Regions from separate parts of the Parapedomonas caeni genome, predicted to be linked through region 2. Evidence: riboswitches for the same ligand, from Rfam matches in the RefSeq annotation. Region 2 holds a riboswitch; the other holds the start of a gene.

Region 1 (4,415 bases), on a different contig from region 2:
CGCATAAGCCTTCCAGGACGATATCTCGCCCTTGCGTGACTGGCGCGTGGTGGTGGTGATGTGAAGCGCCTGCTGAATCGCCTGATAGGCAATTTCGGTGGGCAGGTTCAGCGCGGCCGCGATACCGCCGGCCGCCGACGGCCCCAGATGGGCGATGTGGTCGATCTTGTACTCATGCAGGCAGATGCCCTTCACCAGATTCACATGCAACTCATAGCCGGCGGCAATACCCCGGATCAGCGCCTTTCCATCAAGGCCCTTGGCCTGAGCCACGGCCAGAATTGGCGGAATATTGTCGCCGGGGTGGCTGTAGTCGGCAGCCAGGAAGGTATCATGAAAGTCCAGTTCCCGCACTGCCACACCGTTGGCCCACGCCGCCCATTCCGGGGACACACGCACATCGTCACCCAATCCCAGCAGCAGCGCGCCGAGATTGGTGGATCGACCGTTGACCCGATGTGCGAGCGCCTGGGCCCGTGCCGAACGGATCGGCCGGCGTGCCAGGGACGCGACGGCGACCGCCGCGTTGTCGATAATGCGATTGCCGATCATCTCGGCGACATCCGCGTCGACAGCAACGGGGTCGGTGGCGACCGCAGCCAGCTTCCAGGCCAGCTGATCCTCGCGGGCCAGCAGCTCCGCGGACTTGTAGGTACGGACATCATGCAACTTCATGAGGGTTCATCTTTCGTCAGCAGAGAGAGTTGGGAATATGCAGGGCCATCGCACGCCGGCTTGCATGCGCCGCCGTCAGTGCGGTGAGCCGTCGCGGCAGCAATCATCGTCATGCGCGTCGGCAGATGGAGACCAGGAAGAGAGGCATTCGCAAACATGCCGCTGTTATGGAGATCCGCATCCAGCGAGAACATGGCTGAAACAGCGAATATCCGGCGCGTTGATCCTGCAAATCGGCGAAGTCTGCGAAGCTGCTGCCACCATCGTGGTGCCGCCGTGGTCAGCGACGAATGATCGGACAGGGACGCCCCTGTCCGTCGACCCGCACCATCTCGAACCGGCCCTGCATCGCCGGCGAACGATCGCCACTGGCCAGCGTCTCGCAAATCACCGATACCTCGACGGTCATCGACGAGCACCCGGAACGCGAAACCCAGGCATGACATTCCACCAGCTGGCCGACTACCACCGGATGATGGAAGGTAACCTTGTCTGCCGAGGCCATGACGACGGGCGCCCGGGCATGCCGGCTGGCGGCGATGAACGCGGCCTTGCCCATCAGATTAAGCGCCGCGCCGCCAAACAAGGTGCCATAATGATTGGCCTGCTCGGGGAATACCATGTCGCAAAGACGCGTTTCAGGCACGCTGGCGATGTCCGGGGAGTCTGTCATGGTAAAACCTCCTTTGATTGAACGAATCAACCACGCGGACTGCGGACGCGAAATGACTGAAACGGCGAACAGCGTGCATGGCGCCCCCGTAAAACTGCGAAGACCGCGAAGTCTGCAGTCCCGGCAGCCATGCCACACTCGCGCCGCTACCATCACCGCTCCGCACAGGCGTCCAGCGTCACCCCTGCAACCGCCAATCGCATAAAGAATTCTTTATATTCTTCTTGACGCCGCCCGCGCGTCATGCTTGTAGTGATGCGTCGAGGTTCCCCGACGCCGAACTGGCGAAGGGGCTAAGACGGGAAGCCGGTGACGTCCTCGCAGGACGGATTCCGGCGCTGCCCCCGCAACTGTGAGCGGCGAGCGGCGGTTCCGATTTTCATGTCACTGGCGACCGAGGGCGCCGGGAAGGCTGGAACCGACGTGACGACCCGTGAGCCAGGAGACCTGCCTGCGACGCGATAACGTTCCTCGGACGGGGGTGCCTCCGGTGGACCGCGCGAAAACAACGCTCGTCCCTCCCATCCCTCCGGCGATGCGGATGTGAATTTCGTTCGCGCGCCCACGGCTCGACCTCCCCGCCCGGCAATCAGGTGATAGGTCGATGTCATTTTCCGCACTGCGTTCCACCAGCTGTCCGGTCGCCATCAATGTCGAGGCGTATCGAATGCGGTGGCGCGCCTTGTCCTGACACAATGGCCTGACACGGCGCGCCTCACCTCCCTTCCCTTTGTCATTTCTTGAACGGCACGCCAACGGCAGTGCCGAAGGAGATTTTATGTCTGTTGTCGCCGCTAATCTTGGATTTCCCCGTATCGGCCACCGCCGAGAACTCAAGTCTGCCCTGGAGGCCTACTGGGCTGGCACCCTCGATCAGGCCCAGCTGCTGGATAGCGCCGCCCAGCTACGCGCCGCCAACTGGGACCGCCAGAAAGCCGCCGGCGTACACATCATCCCCAGCAATGATTTTTCGCTCTACGATCAGGTTCTGGACACCAGCGTCATGGTGGGTGCCATCCCCGAAATTTACCGCCCGCTGGGTGAGCCGGACTCACTTGATGTCTACTTTGCGATGGCGCGCGGCACACACACGCAACAGCAGCACTCTGGCTGCTGCCATGGGCGCGATCTCGGCCACGGGGCATCTGGAGACGTGCCGGCACAGGAAATGACCAAGTGGTTCGACACCAATTATCACTACATGGTACCGGAGGTGTCGCCAGGTCAGCGTTTCACGCTGAGCAGCACCAAGCCCGTGGACCATTTCCGCGAAGCCCGCGCCCTGGGGCACCATACCCGGCCAGTGATTCTCGGCCCTGTCACCTGGCTGTTACTCGCCAAATCAGCGCATGACAGCGTCAAGCCGCTGTCACTGCTATCCGAACTCCTGCCGGTCTATATCGAGCTACTGACCCGCCTGCGCGCGGCAGGCGCGGATTGGGTTCAGATCGACGAGCCGGCGCTCGTCCTTGATCTCGACGACGACGCACGCACCGCGTTCCGCCAGGCCTATGCCGACCTGACGTCTGTAGATGGCATCAAGCTGATGCTGACGACCTATTTCGGCACCCTGGGCGACAACCTCGAAACCGCGCTATCACTGCCGGTCGCCGGCCTTCATATCGATCTTGTCCGTGCGCCTGAGCAGCTCGACGCCGTGCTGGCGAACGCACGGCATGATCTTGTACTGTCGCTTGGCGTGATCGATGGCCGCAACGTCTGGAAGGCGGATTTGACGGCGTTGCTCGACCGCTACGAACCCATGGCGAGACGCCGCGGCGATATACAGATCGCTCCTTCCTGCTCGCTGCTGCACACACCGATCGACCTTTCGCTCGAAACAAAGCTCGATGCGAACGTGAAGGACTGGCTGGCGTTCGCTGTGCAGAAACTGGAAGAGTTGTCCGTGCTCAGCCTCGGCCTGTCCGAGGGGCGCTACATCATCGCCGCCGAGCTGGCCGCCAATGCGGATTCTATCGCCGGTCGCCGCATGTCCTCGCTGACCAACAACCGGCTGGTCCGCGATCGCCTGATGCAGACTACCCCCGACTATGCAAAACGTGCTGTCGCCTTTTCAGACCGCATCAAACTTCAGCGGTCGATCCTGGATCTGCCACCACTTCCGACCACCACGATCGGCTCTTTCCCGCAGACCGCGGAGGTACGCAACGCCCGGGCCGCGCACGGAAAGGGCGAGCTGGACGATGCCGGCTACACGGAGTTCCTGAGGGCGGAAACCGAGCGGGCGATCCGCTGGCAGGAGGAAATCGGACTCGACGTGCTGGTGCATGGCGAATTCGAGCGCAACGACATGGTGCAGTATTTTGGCGAACAGCTTTCCGGGTTCGCGTTTACTCGTCAGGGCTGGGTGCAAAGCTATGGCTCGCGCTGCGTCCGGCCGCCAATCATCTACGGCGATGTCAGGCGACCCGGACCGATTACCATCGACTGGTGGCGGTACGCCCAGAGCCTCACCCAACGTCCGGTAAAGGGTATGCTGACAGGACCGGTGACGATCCTGCAATGGTCATTCGTGCGTGACGATCAACCGCGCGCGATGACCTGCCGCCAGATCGCGCTCGCCATGCGCGATGAAGTGACTGACCTGGAAGCCGCTGGCGCCGCGATCATCCAGATCGACGAGGCCGCCCTGCGCGAGGGCCTGCCCTTGCGACGCCGTGACTGGCAAGGCTATCTCGACTGGGCGGTCGCATGTTTCCGCATCACCGCCTCCGGCGTCCGGCCGGAAACCCAGATTCACACCCATATGTGCTATTCCGAGTTCAACGACATCATCGGCGCGATCAGCGCCATGGATGCCGATGTGATTTCCATCGAGACCGCACGCTCAAAGATGGAACTTCTGGATGCCTTTGTGACCTATCAGTACCCCAGCGAAATCGGGCCAGGGATCTACGACATCCATTCGCCGCGCATACCGACGGTGGCTGAAATGGTCGATCTTCTGAAACGGGCCGGCCGGTGCCTCCCTGCGGGGCAACTCTGGGTCAATCCGGATTGCGGCCTCAAGACGCGCCGCTGGGAGGAGGTCCGGCAGGCACTCACC
Region 2 (4,415 bases):
CCGGGTCATCGCGCGCTCCCCTTGATCGACGTGGCGGCGACGCCGGCAACCTCGCGGCGCGCCTGTTGCAGATAGGCCAGTGCCGGCAGGATGGCCGGGCCACCGCAATAAAACAACGGCGCCGGATAGGGCGCGATGGTCAGCCGGCCAGCCAAGCGATCCAGCACCGGATGGGCCAGCAGGCCGGTCCGCTGGAAGGGCTCACCGAGGGTGCCCCCGCCTGCCAGCACCAGCCGCGGCGGGTCGGCGACCAGCCGTTCCAGCGGGATGACGCCCCAGTGCTCGACGCCATAGCGCGCCGCCACGTTGTCGAAGCCGGCGAGCGCCAGCAGGGCGTCGGGCAGACTGCCCTTGCCGGGAGAAAAGCCGCCAGGCTGGAACACCACGGTGGGTATCGGCGGCACGCCGCGCGCCTGTTGGCGCGCCGCCGCCATCGCCGCCTCGATCCGGCGGGCCAGCGCCTCGCCGCGCGCCGGATGACCGACGGCGGCGGCAACGTCACGCACCTGATCGATGCTTTCCGCCAGCGTCTCCGGCACCTTGAACAGCGCGGTGCGGATGCCCAGGCGGGCCAGCGCCGCCCGGGTGCCGGGCTGGCTGTGCTGGCTGGTGAGCACGAGATCGGGCTTGCGGGCGATCACCTCCTCGGCCGTCTCGTAGGTGAACGGCAGGGTGCGCGCGACGCCCGAGATGGTGGAACCGCCCGGCTCACGCGCATAATGGCTGAGGGCCGCGATCTGCCCGCGATCGGCGACGTGGACGAGAATGGTATCGAGGCAGGGGTTGAGCGAGACGATACGGGCCGGCGGCGGCGCCGATCCGGCCGCGGCGCCACTGGCGACAACCAGCGATACCGCGCCCAGCACCGCGACCGTCAGGCCACGTATCGTCCCGCCCGCTCGCATCAGAAGTTCAGCTCGACGCCGGCGAAGCCACCGATGCCGATGGAGCCATAGCCAGCGGCGGTCTGACGGCGAACGTCGAACAGGTTGTCCACCCGCCCGAACAGCCCGAACACATCGTTGACGCGGTAACGCGCCCGCAGGTCGACCACCGTATAGGCGGCCAGCCGGGTGGTGTTGGCGGCATTGTCGAAGCTCGCCGAGACATGCTGCACCGCCAGTGTCGCGGTGAGTGCCTGCCACGGCATGACGTCGAGCGCCACATTGGCGACGTGCCTGGGCCGACGCGCCAGCACGTTGCCGAGATTGGCCGACCCCGCCGAGCGGTTCTCGGTATCGGTGTAGGTGTAGTTGGCGTTGATCGCCACCTGCTTCACCGGCTGGGCGACCAGGGTCAGCTCGACGCCCTTGGCGCGCGATCGCGCGATATTGTCGTAAAAGCCATAGGGGTGGGTGTCGCACAGCGGGTTGGTGCTGCCCCAGCAGGAGAAGAAGTCGATCTGGTTGCGCGTCCTGCGACCGAACACCGTCGCGCCGACCCGCAGTTTGCCCTCGACAAGCGCCTGCTCGATCCCGGCATCCCAGCCCTTGGCGGTCTCGGGACGCAGCGCCGCGTTGCCGTAATCGCTGTAGAGCTGATAGAGGCTCGGCGCCTTGAAGCCCTCGCCATAGGTCGCCCGCAGGATGGTGTTGCCCTGATTGGGGGTGTAGGCGGCGGTGAGGCGCACGGTGGTCGCGTCCCCGAAGCGCGACTGGTCATCGTAGCGGACGCCCGCCGTCAACGACAGGCCGGCCACCGGCTTGGCCTGGACCTCCGCGTACAGGCTGTCCATGCGCACGTCGGCTTTGTCGGCGCTGTAGCTCGATTCGGTGTCGAACTTCGACTTCTCGGTCTCGGCGCCGAACACCAGCGTATAACCCTCGGTGATCCGTGCCGTGCCCTGATATTCGACGCGCACCACCGAACCGTCAGCGCGATACGTCCGGGGGCTGGCCTGCGCCGGGTCGTAATTGTCGCGGCTGGTGTCGGTGTAGCTCACCGCCAGGCGATTGCCGAGGCGGCCGTCCAGCAGGTCCAGATTGAGGCCGGCATAGAACACCGCGTCGCGGCTTTTGCCGTATTCGTCGGTATCGGCGAAGCTGTAGCTCGGCGCCGGGTAACCGTCGAACTCGACGCGCGCATCGGCAAGCCAGCCACGCAGATCGAGGCTCAGCGTCTCGCTGGGCTTCAGCCGCAGCTTGGCATGCACCGTGGTGTTGCGATAGCCATCGCGCTCGCTGTTGCCGTCGGCGGCGTCGGCCGAGGAAATGCCATCGGTGCGGAAATGCCCCGCCCCCACCGCGTAATCGACGAAGGTGGTGCTGCCCGACACGCGCGCGGCAACGTCCACGGTGTCCCGCGCGCCGACCTCGACACTGGCCCGCCCGCCCAGCGGGCCGTCACCACGCTCGGTGATGATGTTGACGACACCGCCCATCGCCTGGCTGCCCCAGATGGTCGATTGCGGGCCGCGCAGCACCTCGATGCGTTCGATCCCGTGCAGCGTCAGCGTGCCGAAGTTGACGCCGGCGCCGGTCGCGGTGGGGTCGTTGAGGCGCACGCCATCCACCAGCACCAGCGTCTGGTCGGTCTCGGCGCCCCGGATGCGCAGCGCGGTCGCCGAGCCCAGGTTGCCGTTGCTGCTGACGCTGACACCCGCCGTGCGCGCCAGCAGGTCGGCCAGCAGGACCGACTGGCTGGCCTCGATCTCCGCCTGTTCGAGCACGGTGACGGACGTGCCAACGTCCATCAGCGGCTGGCCGAGGCGGCTGGCCGTGACGATGACGGTGGTCGGGTCGGCCGCCTCGTCGGCATGGGCGGCCAGCGGCAGACAGGTGATGCCGGCGAGCGGCAGGATGGCAAGGCCTGCCAGCGGCAGGGTGATACGATCGGTCATGTGTCCTCCATTGGACGAACGGATCCACAGGCCGGAACGACATGATGAGAGGAGAAATACCCCCGCCCTTACGCGACCCGACCCAACGGCGTCGCCTCACGGGAGAACCCGCTCGTTCGGCACACCCCGACCGGACGATGGACGACCGCGGCAGGCAGGTCTCCTGGCTTGCGGGTCAGTGCCTGATGGCCCGATCCTGGACCATCCCCCTGACGGGGAGCGTGTCGCCTTCCCGAACCGAGGTTCAGTGGCCTGTGACACGCGGGCTCGCCGCTCACAGTTGCGGGGACAGCTTCGGCCTTGCTGACGGCACACGCCACGAGGGACGTGCGACGCCGGGCTCCCGAATTCCCTTTTCATCCCCCTCGCGGGGGAACCTGTCGCAGTCGGGGTGGGTAGAGAGGCCGGGCGGCCAAGTCAAGCCGACCAGGCAGCAAGGGCGGACAGACAACAAGGCCCGGCGCAATGGCCGGGCCTCGGGTTTGTCCGTTGTGTCCGCCGCGACTACTCGCGATTGCCGAGGAAGCGCAGCAGGAACAGGAACAGGTTGATGAAGTCGAGGTAGAGCGCCAGCGCGCCGGACACCGACTTCTTGGCAGTGACCTCGTAGCCGTCGCCCTCGTAATACATTTCCTTGATCTTCTGGGTGTCGTAGGCGGTCAAGCCGGCGAACAGCAGCACGCCGGCAGCGCTGATGACGAACTCCAGGCCGCTCGACTTCAGGAAGATGTTGATCAGGCTGGCAACCAGCAGGCCGACCACGCCCATGATCAGGAAGGTGCCCCAGGCCGAGAGATCCTTCTTGGTGGTGTAGCCGTAAAGGCTGAGCGCGCCGAAGGCGGTCGCGGTCACGAAGAAGGTCTTGGCGATGGAGGCGCCGGTATAGACAAGGAAGATGCTGCCCAGCGACAGGCCCATGGCGCCGGCGTAGAGCCAGTACACCGCTTGCGCCGTCGACGCCGACATGGCGTGCAGGCGGACACTGAAGAACAGCACGATGGCCAGCGGCGCGAACAGCGCCACCCACTTGAACGGGGTGAAGAACACGAACTGCTGCAACGCCGGCACGCTGGCGACGAGCAACGCGACCATGCCGGTCAGCAGGACGCCGGAGGCCATGTAGTTGTACACGCCCAGCATGTACTTGCGCAGGCCAACGTCGATGTCGGCCCGGGCCATCCCGCCGGTCTGGGCGGTGGCGAAACGCGGGTCGATCTGGTTCACCATCAGGTTCTCCCTCACAATCTCAAGTCCGCAAAATGCGGACGCCAACAATATTGGCGTACCAGAGCCATCTTTCAAGGCTGTTAAGAGACGTTCGCAGCGCTTTCCCTGCTCAGGCGGCGCGCAGCACCTGATTGGGCCTGACACCCAGCACGCTCCAGGTGCCCGCCAGGCCGATGATCAGGGTGAACACGGCACCGGCGATCACCGTCAGCACCGGCGGCAGCACCGCCCACTGCCAGCCCAGCTCCAGCACGCGGGTGACCACGAACCAGCCGCCAGTGAGCCCGAGACCTAGCGCCACGACGCCGGTCACCAGCCCGAGCACGGCATACTCCAGCGCCAGACTGGC

The links. Region 2 has a riboswitch for cobalamin ahead of ABU113_RS06660 (TonB-dependent receptor plug domain-containing protein). Riboswitches for the same ligand answer to the same signal wherever they lie in the genome.
Region 1: linked by a shared signal. The riboswitch ahead of metE (5-methyltetrahydropteroyltriglutamate--homocysteine S-methyltransferase) and the one ahead of ABU113_RS06660 (TonB-dependent receptor plug domain-containing protein) in region 2 are both predicted to bind cobalamin.

The regions. Positions count from the first base shown of each region.
Region 1 covers NZ_JBEUDS010000024.1:41,266-45,680, reverse strand. The annotation lists gene ABU113_RS14135 (MmgE/PrpD family protein) at 1-675, opposite strand, end outside; gene ABU113_RS14130 (acyl-CoA thioesterase) at 956-1,348, opposite strand; cobalamin riboswitch at 1,596-1,817, shown strand; gene metE (5-methyltetrahydropteroyltriglutamate--homocysteine S-methyltransferase) at 2,127-4,415, shown strand, end outside.
Region 2 covers NZ_JBEUDS010000007.1:29,879-34,293, reverse strand. The annotation lists gene ABU113_RS06670 (FecCD family ABC transporter permease) at 1-9, opposite strand, end outside; gene ABU113_RS06665 (ABC transporter substrate-binding protein) at 6-905, opposite strand; gene ABU113_RS06660 (TonB-dependent receptor plug domain-containing protein) at 905-2,839, opposite strand; cobalamin riboswitch at 2,976-3,235, opposite strand; gene ABU113_RS06655 (Bax inhibitor-1/YccA family protein) at 3,344-4,066, opposite strand; gene ABU113_RS06650 (ABC transporter permease) at 4,176-4,415, opposite strand, start outside.